3 regions of the Marinobacterium sp. MBR-111 genome follow, and region 3 is predicted to be linked to each of the others. Evidence: predicted binding sites of a transcription regulator. Region 3 holds the regulator's gene; each other region holds the start of a gene.

Region 1 (5,899 bases), on a different contig from region 3:
TAAGGCCCAAGCAGGTTGAGGCTTTGAAAGCGCACCCGGCTCTTGATGTGGGGTTTGATACCCCAGCTGCCGGTGGGTGATGACTCAAAGTAGCGGTGCAGCCGCTCCTGAGACAGACCACGCCCCAACGCCAGCATTTCATATTCACCCCGTCGTGCCTGATCCAGCACCGTGGTGGAAATATCAGTCGCCAGTATTTCTTCGCCGGACGAAAAAGCCCCGGCATGACTCTGTTTGAACTCGTCAATCACCATACTGATGGAGTACGGCTCTTGCCCGGTGGAGCAGGCCGCAGACCAGATTCGCAGCTTCTGAAAGCGACTTTTCTCATGCAGCTCAGGCAGAAGCTTATTACGCAATATTTCGTAGGGATGAATATCACGAAACCAGAGGGTTTCGTTGGTGGTCATGGCGTCAATTACCTGCTCTTTCAGGCTGTTGCCACCCGCTCTGCCAAGACGTGCCACCAGCTCACTGAGGCTTGAACACCCTTGCTGCTGCATGATCTTGCCCAAGCGGCTTTGGACCAGGTACTGCTTGTGTTCAGCCAGCAGAATGCCGCAGCTTTTTTCAAGAAAGCTGCTGAACTCACGGAATTCCGCTGGTGTAATACTAAAGCTGCTGCTCACCCGGAGACGCTCCCCGTCAGCCTTGTTCGACCTGACGGATACGGTTGACTACCACTCCGGCCAGATCGTTCGGGTTGAATTTGGCCAGGAAACCGTCGGCCCCTACCTTTTTCACCATCGATACATTGAAACCGCCACTCAGTGAAGTGTGTAGCACCACATGCAGTTTAGACATGCGCTGGTCTTCACGGATCATGGAGGTCAGGGTGTAGCCGTCCATTTCAGGCATTTCGATATCAGAAATCACCATCAGGAAAAAGCTTTCAACATCCACCCCTTTTTCGACCAACCCTTTCAACAGATCAAGCGCCTGACGCCCATTGTTGGCAATCGAAACCTTCACGCCAAGGTCTTCCAGGCTGCGCTGCATCTGATTGCGCGCCACGGCCGAATCATCGACGATCAGAACGTGGCGCTGGCGCGCGCGGGCGCGATCATCCTGAGTCGCTACTTCATCGCTGACATCAGTGGACATCGGGTACAGGTCCGCGAGGATCTGTTCTACATCCAGAATCTCAACCAGCTTGCCTTCGTACTCGAAAACAGCCGTCAGGTAGTTCTCGTTACCGATCTCTTTCGGCGGGGCCATGATCTGGTCCCACTGAGTATTCAGGATACGGTCAACCTTGCGCACCATGAAGGCAAGCGTACGGCGGTTATACTCGGCCACAATCAGGAAGGTTTTGGGCAGATCCTCTTCCGGGATCGGCCTGCGACCAATCGCTTCAGACAGATCAAGTACCGGGATGGTTTCGCCGCGGATATGCGCCATCCCCTTGATTGCACTGGTCTGGCGCGGCACTTCAGTCAGATCCGGACACTGCAGCACTTCTCGTACCTTGAATACGTTAATGCCGTAGCGCTGATTGGTTTCCAGCCCGAAAAGCAACAGTTCAAGACGGTTCTGACCGACCATCTGCGTGCGCAGGTTTACAGTATCCAGGATCCCTGACATGATTTAACCAACCCCGAGGTCGCTAACAATGAGTTTCGCCCGGCTTCGAAAGCCAGGACACCCGCGTGAATAATATCAATTTAACACCAGTTGCCACTGTTTTTGCCATAGTCTGCATCCTGATGCTGCCTTTTTCGGCCTATGCAGATGATACCGCAGCACGGATCAACTTGCAGGTGACTGAAGCCATTAAACAACACTTGTTGTCTAAAGTACCAGACAGCCGGGTCGAGGTCAGCCTGAACCCGGTAAATCAGCACCTGCAACTCGCACCCTGTGAAGCTCCCGTTCATGTAACACTGCCCTTCCACAGTGGTGAGCGCATCACCGCAAAAGCCAGTTGCAGCACACCACGCTGGAGCCTTTTTGTCACCGGCCGAGTTAAGCAGTATAAAGCGATTGTGGTCGCTGCAACGCCAATCGTCAAAGGCAGCCGTATAAGCGCCGGGAAATTGCAGCTGCGGGAGCGCGATATTGCCAGTTTGTCAGGTGATTATTTTTACCGTCAGCAGGATGTCGTCGGAAGTCAGGCCCGCATCAGTATCAGCGCCGACACTCCGATCACCCCCCGCATGCTGACTCAGGCAAACGCCGTCAGCCGAGGCGATCCGGTGATAATCGAGGCATCCCGAGGCGGCGCTGTCATCCGTACCGAAGGGACTGCACGCGAAGACGGACGTATTGGCGACATAATCGATGTCATCAACAATCGCTCAGAGCGACAAATCCGTGCACGTGTAGAAGGCGGCGGTTTGGTTCGCGTTCCATGATCTCCGGTTAGCAGCCACTGGCCTGTTCCGCTATACTGCCGATTAATTCACTAATGTAAAAAACCTTAAAGTTTTACTCAGGGCGACCGATACCCTTGCATAGAACTGATTGCGAGGTAATTTAAAATGGCTATCGATTTTCCCGGCCTGTCTCCCGCCCAGTCGGCAGGCAACCGAGGTAAAGTCAGTGAGCAGCAGACCCAGGCCACCGGCAACAACACCGGAAACAAGCCTGCAGACAATACACCTGCTCGGAGCGACGACACTGTACGTATCAGTGATACAGCGCAAGCGCTGCAGCGCTCTGTGGGCGAAAACAGCGGAAACGCAGATGTGGACAGCGACCGTGTCGCTCAGATCAAGGCAGCCATCGAAGATGGCTCCTACAAGATCGATAATGAGCGTATCGCCGACCGTATGCTGCAGCTTGACAGTTTACTCGGCTGATAACTGATGACTGACCAGCCCGTCAAGGATATCAGTATCCAGTTTGGCGCCCTGATCGACCAAGGCACTGCACTATTGTCACAGCTGCAGACACTGCTCGACACAGAACTAACTGCGCTTGAGACACGCGATCTTGAACATCTCAAACAAAGCAACCAACAGAAACAGGAATGCCTGCTGGGACTTGATCGCAACATTCGTGAGCGCAATGATCTGCTGACAAAGCTTCAGGTTGAAACCAACCGCGATGCTGTCATTGTCTTCATCCGTACCCTGCCCGCGCCCGCCAGCGAATTGCTGGAGCAGGCGTGGCAGCGCCTGGAACAGTCACTGGAACAGGTACGCGTGCTAAATCAGCGCAACGAGCAGACGTTGGTACGCAGTAAACAAAATACTGACCAACTGCTGGCATTACTGCAGGGGCATGCCCAAGGCAACTCCATTTATGACCAGAAAGGTGACAAGGGTCGCTACGAAGGTCAACGCAGGCTGGGTAAAGCCTAGAAAATTTGGACTGCTGGCGGTAGAATCCACAGCCTTGAAATGCCTCAGTAGCTCAGTTGTATAGAGCAGCCCCCTCCTAAGGGGCAGGTCGCAGGTTAGAGTCCTGCCTGGGGCACCAATTAAATCAATCAGTTACGTAATTTAAACCGCTCTAGATTGATCAAAAAACCACCAAAAAGCAAAAGTGCACCAAGGTGCGCACCAAGGTTTGGTCCTTGCTTAGCAATGCAGACCTTTTTCTCTTCATGCTCCGTTATCGGTCGATAACACAGCTTTATTCAGAATATTTTGTAAGTGCGTGCCACTTCTGAGCATTCATCTCTTGACAGCTTTAGCAACAACTTCAGTCCAGTCTTATCTTTGATCCTCCTCTACAATCTCCAGCGGCACTTAGCTAACATGACTACTTAAGGATCACTAGCATAGAAGGGAGAGATACGGTGCTGGACTTTGGTAAGCTAAATACAGGACTAAGTACAAATCAGACGGACCCACGAAAAATTTTCACAACGTTGAAGCGTGACGCCCGCTTCAAGCGCCCGTTAGATGAGCAGGCGGATGTCCTAGATGAATGGTACTCACGCAGAACAGCCAAAGATTTGACCATTAAAATGAACACTGGAGGAGGCAAAACAGTAGTAGGACTTCTCTGCCTTCAAAGCTCACTCAATGAGAATATCAAACCCGCCGTATACATTACTCCTGACAATTTCCTGGTCGAACAAGTTTGTAAGGAAGCGAAAGCGTTAGGAGTCTGCACAACTGTTAACGAGAAAGATCCTGACTTCATAGCTGGCCGCTCCATTTTGGTAGCCAATGTCCACAAGCTCTTCAATGGTCGTTCCGTATTTGGTGTCGCCGAACAAAAAATACCAATTGGAAGCATCGTAATAGATGATGCACATGCTTGCCTTGGCGTCGTCTACGAACAGTTCTGTATCCAATCGACCACCGGCAGTCCAGTCTATGACGGGCTCCTTGAAATATTCGAAGAGGAGCTTAAATCACAGTCTCCATCAGGTTTACTTGATATTAAAGCTCACGACCCAAGTATTGTCATGACAGTTCCGTACTGGGCTTGGCAAGCTCGCCAAGATGATGTTGTCAGGCTATTACATACGAACAGGAACGAAGACGAACTGAAATGGAACTGGCCATTACTTAACGAATGTATTCCGCTCTGTACTTGTTTTTTTGGGGGAAGCCGGCTAGAAATTGTCCCACGATTTATTCCAATAGACAGAATACCAGCTTTTGCATCCGCTAAACGGCGAATCCATATGACGGCAACACTTGCCGATGACACCATTCTGGTAAGTCATTTCAAAGCTCTCTCTGCTGAAGTTGGTCAACCAATTCGTCCAAAAGGCGGCGGCGACATTGGAGATCGGATGATCTTGGCTCCGCAAGAGATAAATCCTGACTACACACCAGAGGATGTCCGAACACTCGTCTCTGACATTGCCAATGAGCGCAATGTAGTAGTGATAGTCCCGTCCCACAAAAAGGCAACCTTTTGGGAGGGTGTTGCCAGCCAAACTTTAAATAAAGACACCATTCGCAACGGGGTTGACCGCCTAAAGAAAGAGCATGTTGGCCTAACCGTACTAATAAACAAGTATGACGGTATCGACCTTCCTGGCACTGCCTGCGAACTTCTTGTCATTGATGGGCTTCCAGAAGTTTACGGTTTAAGCGAGCGCCTTGAAATGCAACTTCTCGATGGTACTAAAAGGCAACTAGTTCAACAGATACAAAGAATCGAGCAAGGTATGGGGCGCGGCGTGCGGTCCAGCGACGACCATTGTGTTGTTTTATTACTTGGAGGGCGGTTGACGCAAAGATTACACCAACCAGAAGCAGAGCAAACATTCTCATCCGCAACCCGTGCCCAAATAGAACTAGGAAAAAGTGTGGCTTCTCAGATACGTGGAAAATCTCTTGAGGAACTGCGCCCCATACTAGATTTATGCCTAGAACAGGACGATCAATGGGTAAACGCAGGTAGAAATGCCGTAGTAAATGCTCCTCCCATCGATGGAGGACATTTAGATAGTAACCAAGTCCGGCTTAGGGAAGCTTTTGATGCAGTACGTATTGGTAGGCATGATCTAGCAACTAGAAAAGCTCAGGAGGCAGTTAATGATACATTAGAGGACAAGGTTCAGGGCTATCTAAAACAACAGCTAGCCGAATATACGAATTTCAGCGACCCGGCAAAGGCTCAAGAACTTCAATTATCTGCTTTAAGCCTCAATCAACGGCTGCTTAAGCCAGTTGCGGGCGTCACCTATAATAAGCTCAGCGCGCCATCTGCAGGTCAAGCTGGAGCAGCTTCTGCGTTTATGGAAAAGTTCCTTGAGGGCAATGACCTTGCCATTTGGATCAACGGGCTAATCGATGATTTAGACTGGGGAGAAGAGGGCAGCAAACGCTTCGAGGCAGCAATGAAAGACCTAGGTAGCTTTCTTGGCTTTGGATCGGAGCGCCCCGAAGAGCAAGTCGGCCGAGGCCCTGATAATCTTTGGGCTCTTGGAGATCTCAAATACCTGGTGATCGAATGTAAAAGTGGTGCAACATCCGCTGCAAAGATT
Region 2 (5,899 bases), on a different contig from region 3:
CGCCCTGACCGATCGTCAGATCCCTGACTCCCATGCAGTGGATGCCGCCAATCCAGAGGTATTACGCTTCCTGTCTCTGGATTCTTCTGCTTTTACCGCCAACGAGTTTCTGGAAGATTCGGATCTATCTACCATCCGCATCCTGGAAGACTTGATCGACACCCTTATCGACCGTCAGGTAATACGCTTCACTGACCTGCCAGACGCAGCCCAGCGCAAGCTGCTCAGTCGTAAGGTCGCACGCTCCATCGTCCACCCTGATGAATATGTAGCAGCCGACAGCGACGATATGGATTCAGAGATGTTTCTCAAGGATGAGGATCAGTTATTCTGATCCTGCTGTGACAATAGCTGCACCTGGGCAGCCAGCCGCTCAGCCAGCGCCGCATGACGCTGCTGTTGGCGGGCGCTGAGCGCCGCATACTGGATTCCATAGAGCACATCATCACAGCATCGGATTGATGCCAGCAAATCCGGCGATAGACCTCGCTTGATCAATTCCAGCTCAGTTTGTACCAGATTCAAGCCAATGCTGGGGTTATCAGGCTGCACCTGCAAAGCAAAGGCAAACGCGTCACAGGCCTGCGCGAGCTCGGCCTTGCGAAAGTGCATCATGCCCTTGAGATTAGCTCTGGCCCAGTCAATATTGACCATTTTACGGGTCAACTCCTGACGCAACACTGCCACACTGCGTGAGGCTTCCGACAGCTCCAACCCGTCGCTAAGCTGATCAATCCACTGCGCCTGATCATCCAGCGGCAGTGCCAGAAAAAGATCCAGTGCCGACCTTGCTGCCTGCTCCGCCCTCGGCACATCTCCGCTACGGCGCAAAACATCTGATAACAGAAGGCGAGATTTGAAAAGTGCCACCCGATCCTGATCGAAGTCGGAAATGACCTGCTCCAGCACTTGAATCGCTTCAGCCTCGGACTCAGCGGCCAGCCCCCCCTGCTGCCCTTCGACACGGTCGCTGAGCGAACGCGCCAGAGCAAAATAATAGTCCGGCAATTGAAAGGCCGAATAGCGACCAAAGCGAATGGCTGCACGAAAGGAATCAGTTGCCAAGCGCCAGTCCTGCAACCGGGCTGCCACATTGCCAAGCTCCCCTTGCAGTGCCGCGACTGAGGGCTGAAGCAAGACAGACTTGCGCAGCAATGTCATCGATTGACTAAGATCTCCGCGCAAACGATGCAGTCGCGCCAACCAATTGAACGCATCCACGCTAACCTGCTGCTGATTAATCACCGTACTAAGACAGTCATAGGCCAGATTAAAACGCCCTTCACGGTACGCTGCAACGCCTGCCCCCACTCGCATCCAGTGCTGATCACGTGCTTCAAGCATGCGTTCAAACAGCGTCCGCGCTTCCGGGTAACGCTCCAGCCTCAGTAGAATAATCCCCTTGAAGCGCAGCAGAAATATCTTAAGCGCCGGAAATTCTCGAATCTTTTGATCACAAAGCATCAGCGCCTCAAGCCATTTCTGCTGATCCATCAGCTCAGACAAGGGCTTGAGCGACTGCTTCAAACGCACTAGCTTCTCAAGGACCTGGCGTAACTGGACACCGTTATAAGGCTTGTTGATGCAAAGATCAGGGGAGTACTCGAGAGAGCCAAATAAAAGCTCGGATGTTTCAGGGGCGGCCACCAGCACGAAACCGGTTCCGTAATGACGAATGCCTTCAGCCTGAGCCTCATGCATCACCTGCAGGCCACTTTTTTCACCTTTGCCCAGATCATAGGACATAAAGCAGATATCGACATTCTGCTCACGCAGAATCGACAGCGCCATATTGACGGACGACGCGACCTCGATGTGCCCGAACCCCAGGCCGGTGAGCAGATCACGCAACGTCCGGAGGTCTTCCAGCTGCTTATCGAGGATCAGCACCTTTTTGCCTGAAAAAAGAGTATCCATAGGCCTACAGCAACCAAGACTACCGAAAAAATAGCATGAGGGTCTGACTGCAGGCAAAACCCTTTTCCACACAGGGCTTTAGCACAGCACAAAAACAAAGGGGCGATGCCGACATGTGCCGGCATCGCCCCTTATAGATTTCCTTCAACAGGAAATCAGTCTTCAAGCAGGTTGCGCCCCTTACTGGCTGCAATGCGCATGCGCAACGCGTTCAGCTTGATGAAGCCTTCGGCATCTTTCTGGTTGTAGGAACCGGCATCGTCTTCAAAGGTCGCGATGCTTTCATCAAACAGGCTATCTTCAGAGCGACGACCCACCGCGCTGACGCTGCCCTTGTACAGCTTGATACGCACTTCGCCATTCACGTTGCGCTGACTGTAGTCGATCATCTGCTGCATCATCTTGCGCTCTTCCGACCACCAGAAGCCGTTGTAGATGATCTCGGCGTAACGCGGCATCAGTTCGTCTTTCAGGTGGGCTGCTTCGCGGTCCAGAGTGATCGACTCGATGGCACGGTGAGCCTTCATCATGATGGTGCCCCCCGGCGTCTCGTAGCAGCCACGGGACTTCATACCGACAAAGCGGTTTTCAACGATGTCGAGACGGCCAACACCGTTGGCACCACCCACCTTGTTCAGATATTCCAGTACAGTTGCCGGGCTCATCTCTTTGCCATCGATAGCCACGATGTCGCCATTGCGGTAGGTCAGTACCAGGTAGGTCGGCTCATCCGGTGCCTGCTCGGGGCTGACGCTCCAGCGCCACATATCTTCCTCGGCTTCAGCCCAGGGATCTTCCAGAATGCCGCCTTCGTAGGAAATATGCAGCAGGTTGGCATCCATGGAGTAAGGCGACTTCTTCTTGTTCTTGCTGAAGTCCACCGGAATATTACGCTCTTCGCAGTACGCCATCAGCGTTTCACGGGACGTCAGATCCCACTCGCGCCAGGGTGCAATCACTTTCACGCCCGGCTTCAGCGCATATGCACCCAGCTCAAAACGCACCTGGTCGTTACCCTTGCCAGTAGCGCCATGGGAGATCGCATCAGCACCGGTCTCATTGGCAATTTCAATCAACCGCTTGGCGATCAACGGACGCGCAATCGACGTACCGAGCAGGTATTCACCTTCGTAGATGGCATTGGCACGAAACATCGGGAATACGAAGTCACGCACAAACTCTTCACGCAGGTCTTCAATGTAGATCTCTTTCACGCCCAGCGCTTCGGCTTTTGCACGTGCAGGCTCTACCTCTTCACCCTGCCCCAGATCGGCAGTAAAGGTCACCACTTCGCAGTTATAGGTATCCTGCAACCAGCGCACGATGACGGAGGTATCAAGCCCACCCGAATACGCCAGTACGACCTTTTTTATATCGGACATGTTGCTGCTCCAGAAACTGAGTGTGCCGGTCACCACGACCGGCACACGGAAACAAATCACTCGGCACAAAGGCGAGTATCATACCAGAAAGCACAAAGGCGCTGAACAGCCTCTATTCGCGCTCAAGCCGGATCGCCACACGACGGTTCCGTGCCCGATTTTCTGCCGTATTGTTGGGCACGACCGGATAGCGTTCACCGTGATAGCGAGTGGTGATCATATCTTCCGACACTCCTTGACTGACCAGATAACGCGTCACCTCCTCGGCCCTGCGCTTGGACAGATCACGGTTCAACAGACGCCGACCGTAATTGTCTGAGTGGCCATCCACATACACTGAATGCACACTGTCATCGGTCTTGATATAAAGGGCAATCAAGTCGAGCCGCTCACGCGTTGCATCGGACAACTGCCAAGCAGCAGAAGGGAACAGCAACGCCGTACGTGCCACCTGACGATAATTTACCGGCAGCAACGTATCAAGACAGCCCAAATAATCATCGTAGGCTGATTTGAAATTGGCTGCCGAAATACCAATCTGAACCGGCTCATCACTCTGATACCAGCGCTCACTGGAAAAGGTTGGGGTCATGCCACGATGCAGCGCAACCAGCATCTGACTGGCCGCCTCACTGTCCAACTCGAGCACACCCGATTGCTGATCCACTTCCACTTCCGCGATGTTGAACGGAGCCTCCCCCGGCTGCCAGGGCGATGCCTGCGCCACCAGCATGGCAGACCCGCTTAGCTGAAAGGTTTGCGTGGGCTGCAGCCTGAAACGCAACGGTTCACCCGCCTCATGCTCGAACACGGCTCGGCCGAACGCAGGTACAGACTGGCTCAAGCGACAAAAAAAACGCGAAGTTTCCATCTCCCACACAGACTGATCGATTGATGCCCGAAACACAACGGCCTGCGCCCATCCCGGCAGCAACAGGAGCAATAGCAGGGCCATACTGGGATATTTCAATTCGGTCTCTCCCGACAATCAGGTCAGCATTCAAGTATCGGCACCAGCCGCAGGCACTTTAACTCTCATTTTGACGCCACTACCCAGACTGTTAGAATGCCTGCGGCCAATCACCTGCTGCAATAAGGACTTTCGTTGACTCAACGCAATTCAGCCCCTCATCCAATGGCAGATCGTTTTCGCGGTTTTCTGCCGGTCGTTATTGACGTCGAAACCGCCGGCTTCAACCCGCGTACCGATGCTCTGCTGGAAATCGCGGCCGTCACGCTTACGATGGATGAGAACGGCTACCTGATGATCGATCAGAGCTACGATGCGAACGTACATCCATTTCCGGGTGCCAATCTGGAGCAGTCCGCTCTGGACTTTACCGGAATCGACCCTCACGACCCGGAGCGTAACGCCCTGCCTGAAGAGGAGGCACTTGAGCAAATTTTCAAGCCGATCCGAAAATCGATCAAGTCACACGGATGCAAGCGGGCCGTTCTTGTGGGCCACAATGCATCGTTCGACCACGGGTTTGTTACCAACGCAGCTGATCGAGCCGGTATCAAGCGCAACCCTTTTCACCCGTTTTCCACCTTCGATACCGTCTCGCTGGCAGGACTGGCCTACGGCCAGACCGTTTTGGCAAAGGCCTGCAACATGGCCGGCATCGACTTTGACGGCAAACAGGCGCACTCAGCGCTATATGACACCGTCAAGACAGCAGAGCTGTTCTGCGCCATTGTTAACACCTGGAAAGACATGGGCGGCTGGGACATGGTTCTAGCCACTAGAGGCTACCAATGACCCTCTTGTCCACTTTACTCTCTCTGACCGCAATAGCTTTAAGCTTCAAATCAATTCGCACCATCCCCATGCGAGTGATATTGGCATTACTATGCTTTTTTCAACTTTTTTTACTTGGTTTCTATTTTGTTGCTGATCATTTAACCGGATCAGGAGTCAACGAATCGGTCCTTTATCACTTAAACACTGACATGGAAGGCGCCGGCCTTAAAGAATTCTCTTACCTAATAGCGCTCAGTACAGCATATCTCCTATCCATTTTATTAATGAGCACCCTTCTCTATAGGAAAAGCCATAATACCAACCACGCAAACCTCATACGCTATTCGACCAGCATAGCATTCTTCATTACAGCTTTAGCCACAAACCCCACATTTTTGGACATTGGAAGAGCTTTTTACTCAAACCAGAGTGGTACACCCTCTGATTATATAGACATAAAGAAAGCCTCCTTACCTGAAAACCCAAAGAATTTGGTTTTCATTTATTTAGAGTCACTTGAGCGCACCTATTTTAATGAAAAAATTTTTCCTAACCTGCTTCCAGAACTGAAAGCCCTTGAACAGCAAGCCATAAGCTTCACAGATATACGACAGGCATACGGAACCGGCTGGACAATTGCGGGAATCACAGCTTCACAGTGTGGCGTGCCTTTGATAACACCCGCAAATGGCAATGCAATGGGCAATATGGATCAGTTTCTCCCAAGAGCAAATTGCCTGGGTGACTTACTATCCAAACATAATTATGAATTAAACTACCTTGGCGGTGCGCATCTAAATTTTGCTGGTAAAGGGCGCTTTTATAAAACTCATAATTTTCAGCGTATTGAAGGATT
Region 3 (5,899 bases):
AATCAGCTGGCTGCGCACATTGCTGCCCTTGTCCATCCAGGCACGAATATCCTTGGGCAGATAATCGGCAGCACCTGCTTCGAGTGCCTGCAGGGTCACACGCGCACCTTCATGGGTAAGCGAAGACAACATCAACACGTTGGTAGGTGCTTCTCGCATGATGATACGGACCGCTTCGATCCCGTTCATCTGCGGCATCTCCACATCCATGGTGACCACATCAGGACGCAGCTGCTTTACCTTTTCGACAGCTTCGCGTCCATTTACCGCCGTACCGACAACTTCCATTCGAGGATCATCGCTCAGCATCTCTTCGATGCGATGGCGAAAGAAACCCGAGTCATCGACAATCAACACTTTTACCGGCATAGCGTTCCCTCAGTCACACCTGCCGAATCAGGTTGATGCGTAATACTTCAGCAGATTCGGTATATCGATGATCAGCGCGATGCGACCATCACCCGTAATCGTGGCACCTGACAGACCCGGTGTGCCGTGCAGAATGCTGCCCAGCGGTTTGATCACGACCTCTTCCTGACCCACCAGCTGATCCACTACAAAACCAACCCGGGTGGTACCAACACTGACGATGACCACATGGCCCTGATCCGGCAGCGGTGCATTTTCATGCCCCTTCACCAGCCAGCGCTTGAGATGGAACAGCGGCAGAGCCTGATCGCGGACGATGATCACCTGCTGTCCGTCCACAATATTGGTTTTGGTCAGGTCCAGATTGAAGATTTCGTTGACGTTGACCAACGGCAAGGCAAAGGCTTGCTCTTCCAGCACCACCATCAGCGTCGGCATGATCGCCAGCGTCAGCGGAACCTGAATCGCAATCCGGGTGCCCTGTCCCAGTACCGAGTCGATGCTGAGGGTACCGTTGAGCTGGGTGATCTTGGTTTTCACCACGTCCATGCCGACACCGCGACCGGATACATCGGACACTTCGGTCTTGGTGGAGAAACCGGCCTGGAAGATCAGGTTGAAACACTCCTGATCGGTCAGGCGGCGCGCAGCCTCGACATCCATCATGCCGCGTTTCACTGCCAGATTACGCAGCACTTCCGGGTCCATACCGGCGCCATCATCCTGAATGATCAGCAGAATGTGGTCACCTTCCTGCTCGGCCGACAGCAGGACATTACCTTCACGCGGCTTGCCCACGGCTGCACGCTGCTCGGGCGGCTCTATGCCATGGTCCACCGAGTTGCGCACCAGGTGGATCAACGGATCCGCCAGGGCTTCCACCAGGTTTTTGTCCAGGTCGGTTTCTTCACCGCGCAGCTCGAGCCGAACCTCTTTTTTGAGGTTGCGCGACAGGTCACGGATCAAGCGCGGGAAGCGGCCAAACACTTTCTTCACCGGCTGCATGCGCGTCTTCATGACCGAGGTTTGCAGGTCGGCAGTCACCATATCCAGCGTGCCCAGCGCCTTGCCCATCTCTTCATCTTCACGGGCACCGCCGAGGCGCACCAGACGGTTACGCACCAGCACCAGCTCACCGACCATATTCATGATCTTGTCGAGCAGGCGGGTATCAACGCGAACGTTGCTTTCGGCTGCCGGCTTGTTGCCAGCAGCGGGTTTGCCTTTCACTTCTTTGGCGTCATCCGCAACAGTAGCGACTGGCTCGGCAGAGGGGGGAGGCGGTGGCTCAGCCGAGGCCGGCGCAGGCGCAACGGATGCAGCGGCCGGTTTGGCCTGCTCTGCATCCGGCATATGAGCAAAGGCACCCTGGCCACTGGACTGAAGTTCATCCAGCAGCGCTTCAAATTCATCGTCGGTGATCAATTCACCATCGCTGTTGGTTGCCGGTACAGCCGCGGCCGCTTCAATTTTCGGCGCTTTGCCGGGGCCATGCAGCTCGTCCAGCAACGCCTCGAATTCGTCTTCAGTGATAAGCTCATCGCCACCCGACTCAGATTCACTTTGCTGGTGGCTGCCCGCCAGATCACCCAGCAGCATCTCGAATTCATCGTTCGGTGTGTTTGGGTTAACAGGGGCTGATGCTTGGGGGACAGGCTCTGCCGGTTTTGGAGTGCTGGCAGCTGCCGGTGCCGGTGCAGACGGTGCTGTTTCACCACGCCCTTCAGCAAAGTCCTGCAAACGCTGCAGCAATGCAGGCGATGCATGCTGGGGTTCTTCACCACCGCGTACCGCTTCAAACATGGCATTGACGGCATCAAGTGCCTGCAACACCACATCCATCAGTTCGGAGCTGATACTCAGTTCACCGTTGCGCAGCAGGTCAAACAGGTTTTCCGCCTTGTGACAGCATTCAACCATCGCTTCCAGCTGCAGGAAGCCGGCACCACCCTTGACGGTATGGAAACCGCGAAAGATTGCGTTCAGCAGATCCTTGTCATCGGGGCGCTGCTCAAGATCGACAAGCTGCTCAGACAGCTGCTCAAGTATCTCGCCGGCTTCGACGAGAAAGTCTTCCAGTATTTCCTGATCAACATCCAAACTCATAGGGAGCTCCTATCAAAATCCCAGGCTGGAAAGCAGGTCATCAACATCGTCCTGATCACACAGCGTATCTGTTTTCCCTGTCGGAAGCTGGGGCCCTTCCGCCCGGATAGGATCATGTTTTTGTTCTTGTTCAGCCGCGTGGCCCTTCCGGCGTACCGGCTTGTCATCAGAGGCTGCTATATCCTCTGCACTCTCCAGGCTGCTCAGCCGTTCTACTCTGGCCGCCATATCCATCAGTTTGACCAACTGACCCTCAACTTGAGTCACCAGCGTGATAACTCGGCGGATCAACTGACCGGTTATGTCCTGAACCCCCTGGGAGACGAGGATATCAGTCAAAGTTGTGCGCAGTTCAGTAATGGTTTTCTCGGACTGATCCTTGAGGCTGCAGGTGCGATCATAAACCCCGTTCAATGCCTCGAACTCACCCTCAAGCTGCCCTACCAGCAACAGCAGATCCTTGAAACGTTCACTCTGCTGATCCAGCTTATCAACCAGGCTGAGTGATCGATCCACACGATCCATGGTTTCATGGGCATTTTTTTCAGTGAGCTCAATCACGTAATTGAGTCGATCTGAAGCATCACCGATGGCCGAGACCGTACTTTCCGCATCGCTCGGCATTTTTTCGCCGACATCGCTGGAAAATGACTTGATCGCCTCATGCAGGCCGCGCGTCAGGTGACCGACCTCGTTATAGAACACCTGGTGACGGGCAAACTGAAGCTCATTGATAAGCCCCATCGCCTCTGCCATGTTGCCGGCCTCAAGTTCGGACACCAGTGCCTGGGCACGGCTACGCAGAAACTCATCGAAGCCGTTGAAGTCCACTTTACTGGCCGTTTGCGCTGCCATCTGCCTTCCCCGCTTCCGGTTAACCCTCGATACGCTCGAAGATCTTGTCGATCTTCTCTTTCAACACGGCGGCCGTGAACGGTTTTACGACATAACCGTTCACACCGGCCTGTGCTGCCGCAATAATCTGCTCGCGCTTGGCCTCTGCCGTTACCATCAGTACCGGAATGGAAGCCAGAGCAGGATCGGCTCGGACTGCCTTGAGCAGGTCTATACCGGTCATTTCCGGCATATTCCAGTCGGTAATGAGGAAGTCGATACCTCCCTGCTTGAGAATCGGCAACGCCGTCTTGCCGTCGTCAGCCTCGTCGACATTGGTAAAACCAAGGTCCCGCAGCAGGTTTTTTATGATGCGCCTCATTGTGGAGAAATCATCCACAACGAGAATTTTGATGTCTTTCTTCAAGACACTTCTCCCAGTTCAGAAAACACCTTCAAGAGTCGTCCTTATTCCAGACCACAATCGGTCAGCGCCAATCCCTTAGCCGGCCCCTGAGCCTCAGCGCAGCCTGGCTATGGATCTGGCTCACGCGCGACTCACTCACCCCAAGAATCTGTCCTATCTCTTTAAGGTTCAGCTCTTCATCATAATACAGCGACAGCACAAGCCGCTCACGCTCTGGCAAGACACCTATCGCCTGCGCCAGCGCCTGCCTGAATCCTTCCCCTTCATGGGCATGCCCAGGGTCTGGATCAGAGGCAACAAACTGCTCCGAGGGTGTTTCTTCGGAGCTGTCAGTCAACTGATCATAGCTGAACAGGCGGCTGTCGAGTGAATCCTGCAGCAGGGCATGGTACTCGGCAACCCCTATTCCCATTTCGGTCGCAACTTCTACGTCTGTAGCATCACGACCGGTCCGGTTTTCAACCTGGGCAATCGCTTCGCTGACCCGGCGCCCATTACGGTGTACTGATCTTGGCGTCCAGTCACCCCGCCGTACCTCATCGATAATGGCACCGCGGATACGAATACCAGCATAGGTTTCAAAACTGGCACCCTTGCTGGAGTCGTAACGTTTGGCAGCTTCGAGCAGCCCCATCATGCCCGCCTGAAGCAAGTCGTCCAGCACAACATGGGACGGCAGGCGCGCCAGCAGATGATGCGCAATACGGCGCACCAGAGGGGTGTACTCCTCGATCAGCTCCTGCCCTGACTTAAACTCCAGTTCGTTGTACATATACGCTTCTTTTCAGTGTGCCCGCGCTCCCTGCACGAGCCGCTCGACAAAGAATTCAAGGTGCCCACGTGGGCTGGAACTGACCGGCCAGCTGTCCACCTTGTTCGCCAACTGGCGATAGGCCAATGCGGCCTTGTCCTTGGGAAAGGCTTTCAAAACAGCCTTTTGTCTCTGTACAGCCTTGCGCACCGTTTCATCATAAGGGATTGAGCCAACGTATTGAAGCGTAACATCCAGGAATCTGTCGGTCACCGTCAACAGTTTATTGAACATATTACGTCCTTCGGATTCCGTTCTGACCATATTGGCCAACACTCGAAAGCGTGTCATCTGATAGTCACGATTCAAAAGCTTGATCAGTGCATAGGCGTCGGTAATCGAAGTAGGCTCATCACAGACCACCACCAGCACCTCCTGAGCGGCACGCACAAAGCTGACCACCGAGTCCGAGATTCCAGCCGCAGTGTCAATAACCAATACATCCAGCTCATCGGCAATGTCGTTAAAGGCGTGGATCAACTCTGCATGCTCATGGGCGCTTAGAGCCGTCATTTCCTGCGTCCCCGAAGCCGCCGGCACTATCCAGAAATTATCCCCTGCCGGCACCATAACTTCCTTGAGACTGCAGTTGCCTGCAAGCACATCCGAAATGTTGCGTTGCGCTCTCAGCCCGAGCATCACGTCTACATTGGCAAGGCCCAGGTCAGCATCCATCAGCACCACCCGCTGCCCCATTTCACTGAGAGCGGTGGCCAGATTGACCGACACATTGGTCTTGCCAACGCCTCCCTTGCCGCCCGTTACTGCTATCACCTTGACCGGGTGGGTCTGCTTCATCAAATGACTCCTCAACCCGCCCTGAATAATGAACTGCCGGAAGCTTGATCTGCATCATGCTCCCCCGATTTCTGTGCAATCACCACGGCACGGCTGACCAGATCATGCCGCTTGGCGATACCGATATCATCCGGAATTTTCTGCCCATCAGTCACATAGGCGATCGGCAGCTGCTTTTCGATTGCCAGCGTAAGCGCCTCACCCAGGCTGCCCGACTCATCTGTCTTGCTGAGCACACAACCGTTCAGACCCAGCTCTCGATAGTTGTCGAACGCACTACGCATCAACTGGCGCTGACTGGAGCAGGACAGCACCAGCAACTTTTTCAGGCGAACAGTGACACTGGAAAGCATCTGCATCTGCACCAGACCCTGTGGGTCGGATGCACTCATGCCAGCGGTATCAATCAGCACCAGACGCTTGTTGCGAAGACTTTGCAGCACTTCTTCCAGGCTATGGTTTTCATCCACCACGCGAACAGGCACATCCAGAATACGGCCAAAGGTTTTCAGCTGCTCATGAGCCGCGATGCGGAAACAGTCCGTGGTAACCAG

Evidence for each region. Region 3 encodes FliA, which starts transcription of late flagellar genes. Its sites were predicted from a motif close to CTAAAGTTNNNNNNNNNNCNGCCGATA; they were not measured.
Region 1: a site for FliA is predicted at 2,420-2,446, ahead of flgM (flagellar biosynthesis anti-sigma factor FlgM). Genes of this name have one in related genera too.
Region 2: a site for FliA is predicted at 4,305-4,331, ahead of ABIE61_RS15130 (flagellar protein MotY). Genes of this name have one in related genera too.

Annotation. Positions count from the first base shown of each region.
Region 1 is NZ_JBEPQA010000021.1:68,569-74,467, forward strand. It holds gene ABIE61_RS14145 (CheR family methyltransferase) at 1-629, opposite strand, end outside; gene ABIE61_RS14150 (chemotaxis protein CheV) at 646-1,584, opposite strand; gene flgA (flagellar basal body P-ring formation chaperone FlgA) at 1,650-2,354, shown strand; gene flgM (flagellar biosynthesis anti-sigma factor FlgM) at 2,481-2,801, shown strand; gene ABIE61_RS14165 (flagella synthesis protein FlgN) at 2,808-3,305, shown strand; tRNA gene ABIE61_RS14170 (tRNA-Arg) at 3,347-3,423, shown strand; gene ABIE61_RS14175 (helicase C-terminal domain-containing protein) at 3,746-5,899, shown strand, end outside.
Region 2 is NZ_JBEPQA010000025.1:16,177-22,075, reverse strand. It holds gene ABIE61_RS15145 (hypothetical protein) at 1-334, shown strand, start outside; gene ABIE61_RS15140 (hypothetical protein) at 322-1,890, opposite strand; gene ABIE61_RS15135 (argininosuccinate synthase) at 2,073-3,299, opposite strand; gene ABIE61_RS15130 (flagellar protein MotY) at 3,412-4,269, opposite strand; gene rnt (ribonuclease T) at 4,435-5,061, shown strand; gene ABIE61_RS15120 (sulfatase-like hydrolase/transferase) at 5,058-5,899, shown strand, end outside.
Region 3 is NZ_JBEPQA010000016.1:77,849-83,747, forward strand. It holds gene ABIE61_RS12200 (protein-glutamate methylesterase/protein-glutamine glutaminase) at 1-369, opposite strand, end outside; gene ABIE61_RS12205 (chemotaxis protein CheW) at 397-2,475, opposite strand; gene ABIE61_RS12210 (protein phosphatase CheZ) at 2,488-3,330, opposite strand; gene cheY (chemotaxis response regulator CheY) at 3,350-3,736, opposite strand; gene ABIE61_RS12220 (RNA polymerase sigma factor FliA) at 3,798-4,508, opposite strand; gene ABIE61_RS12225 (MinD/ParA family protein) at 4,521-5,345, opposite strand; gene flhF (flagellar biosynthesis GTPase FlhF) at 5,357-5,899, opposite strand, start outside.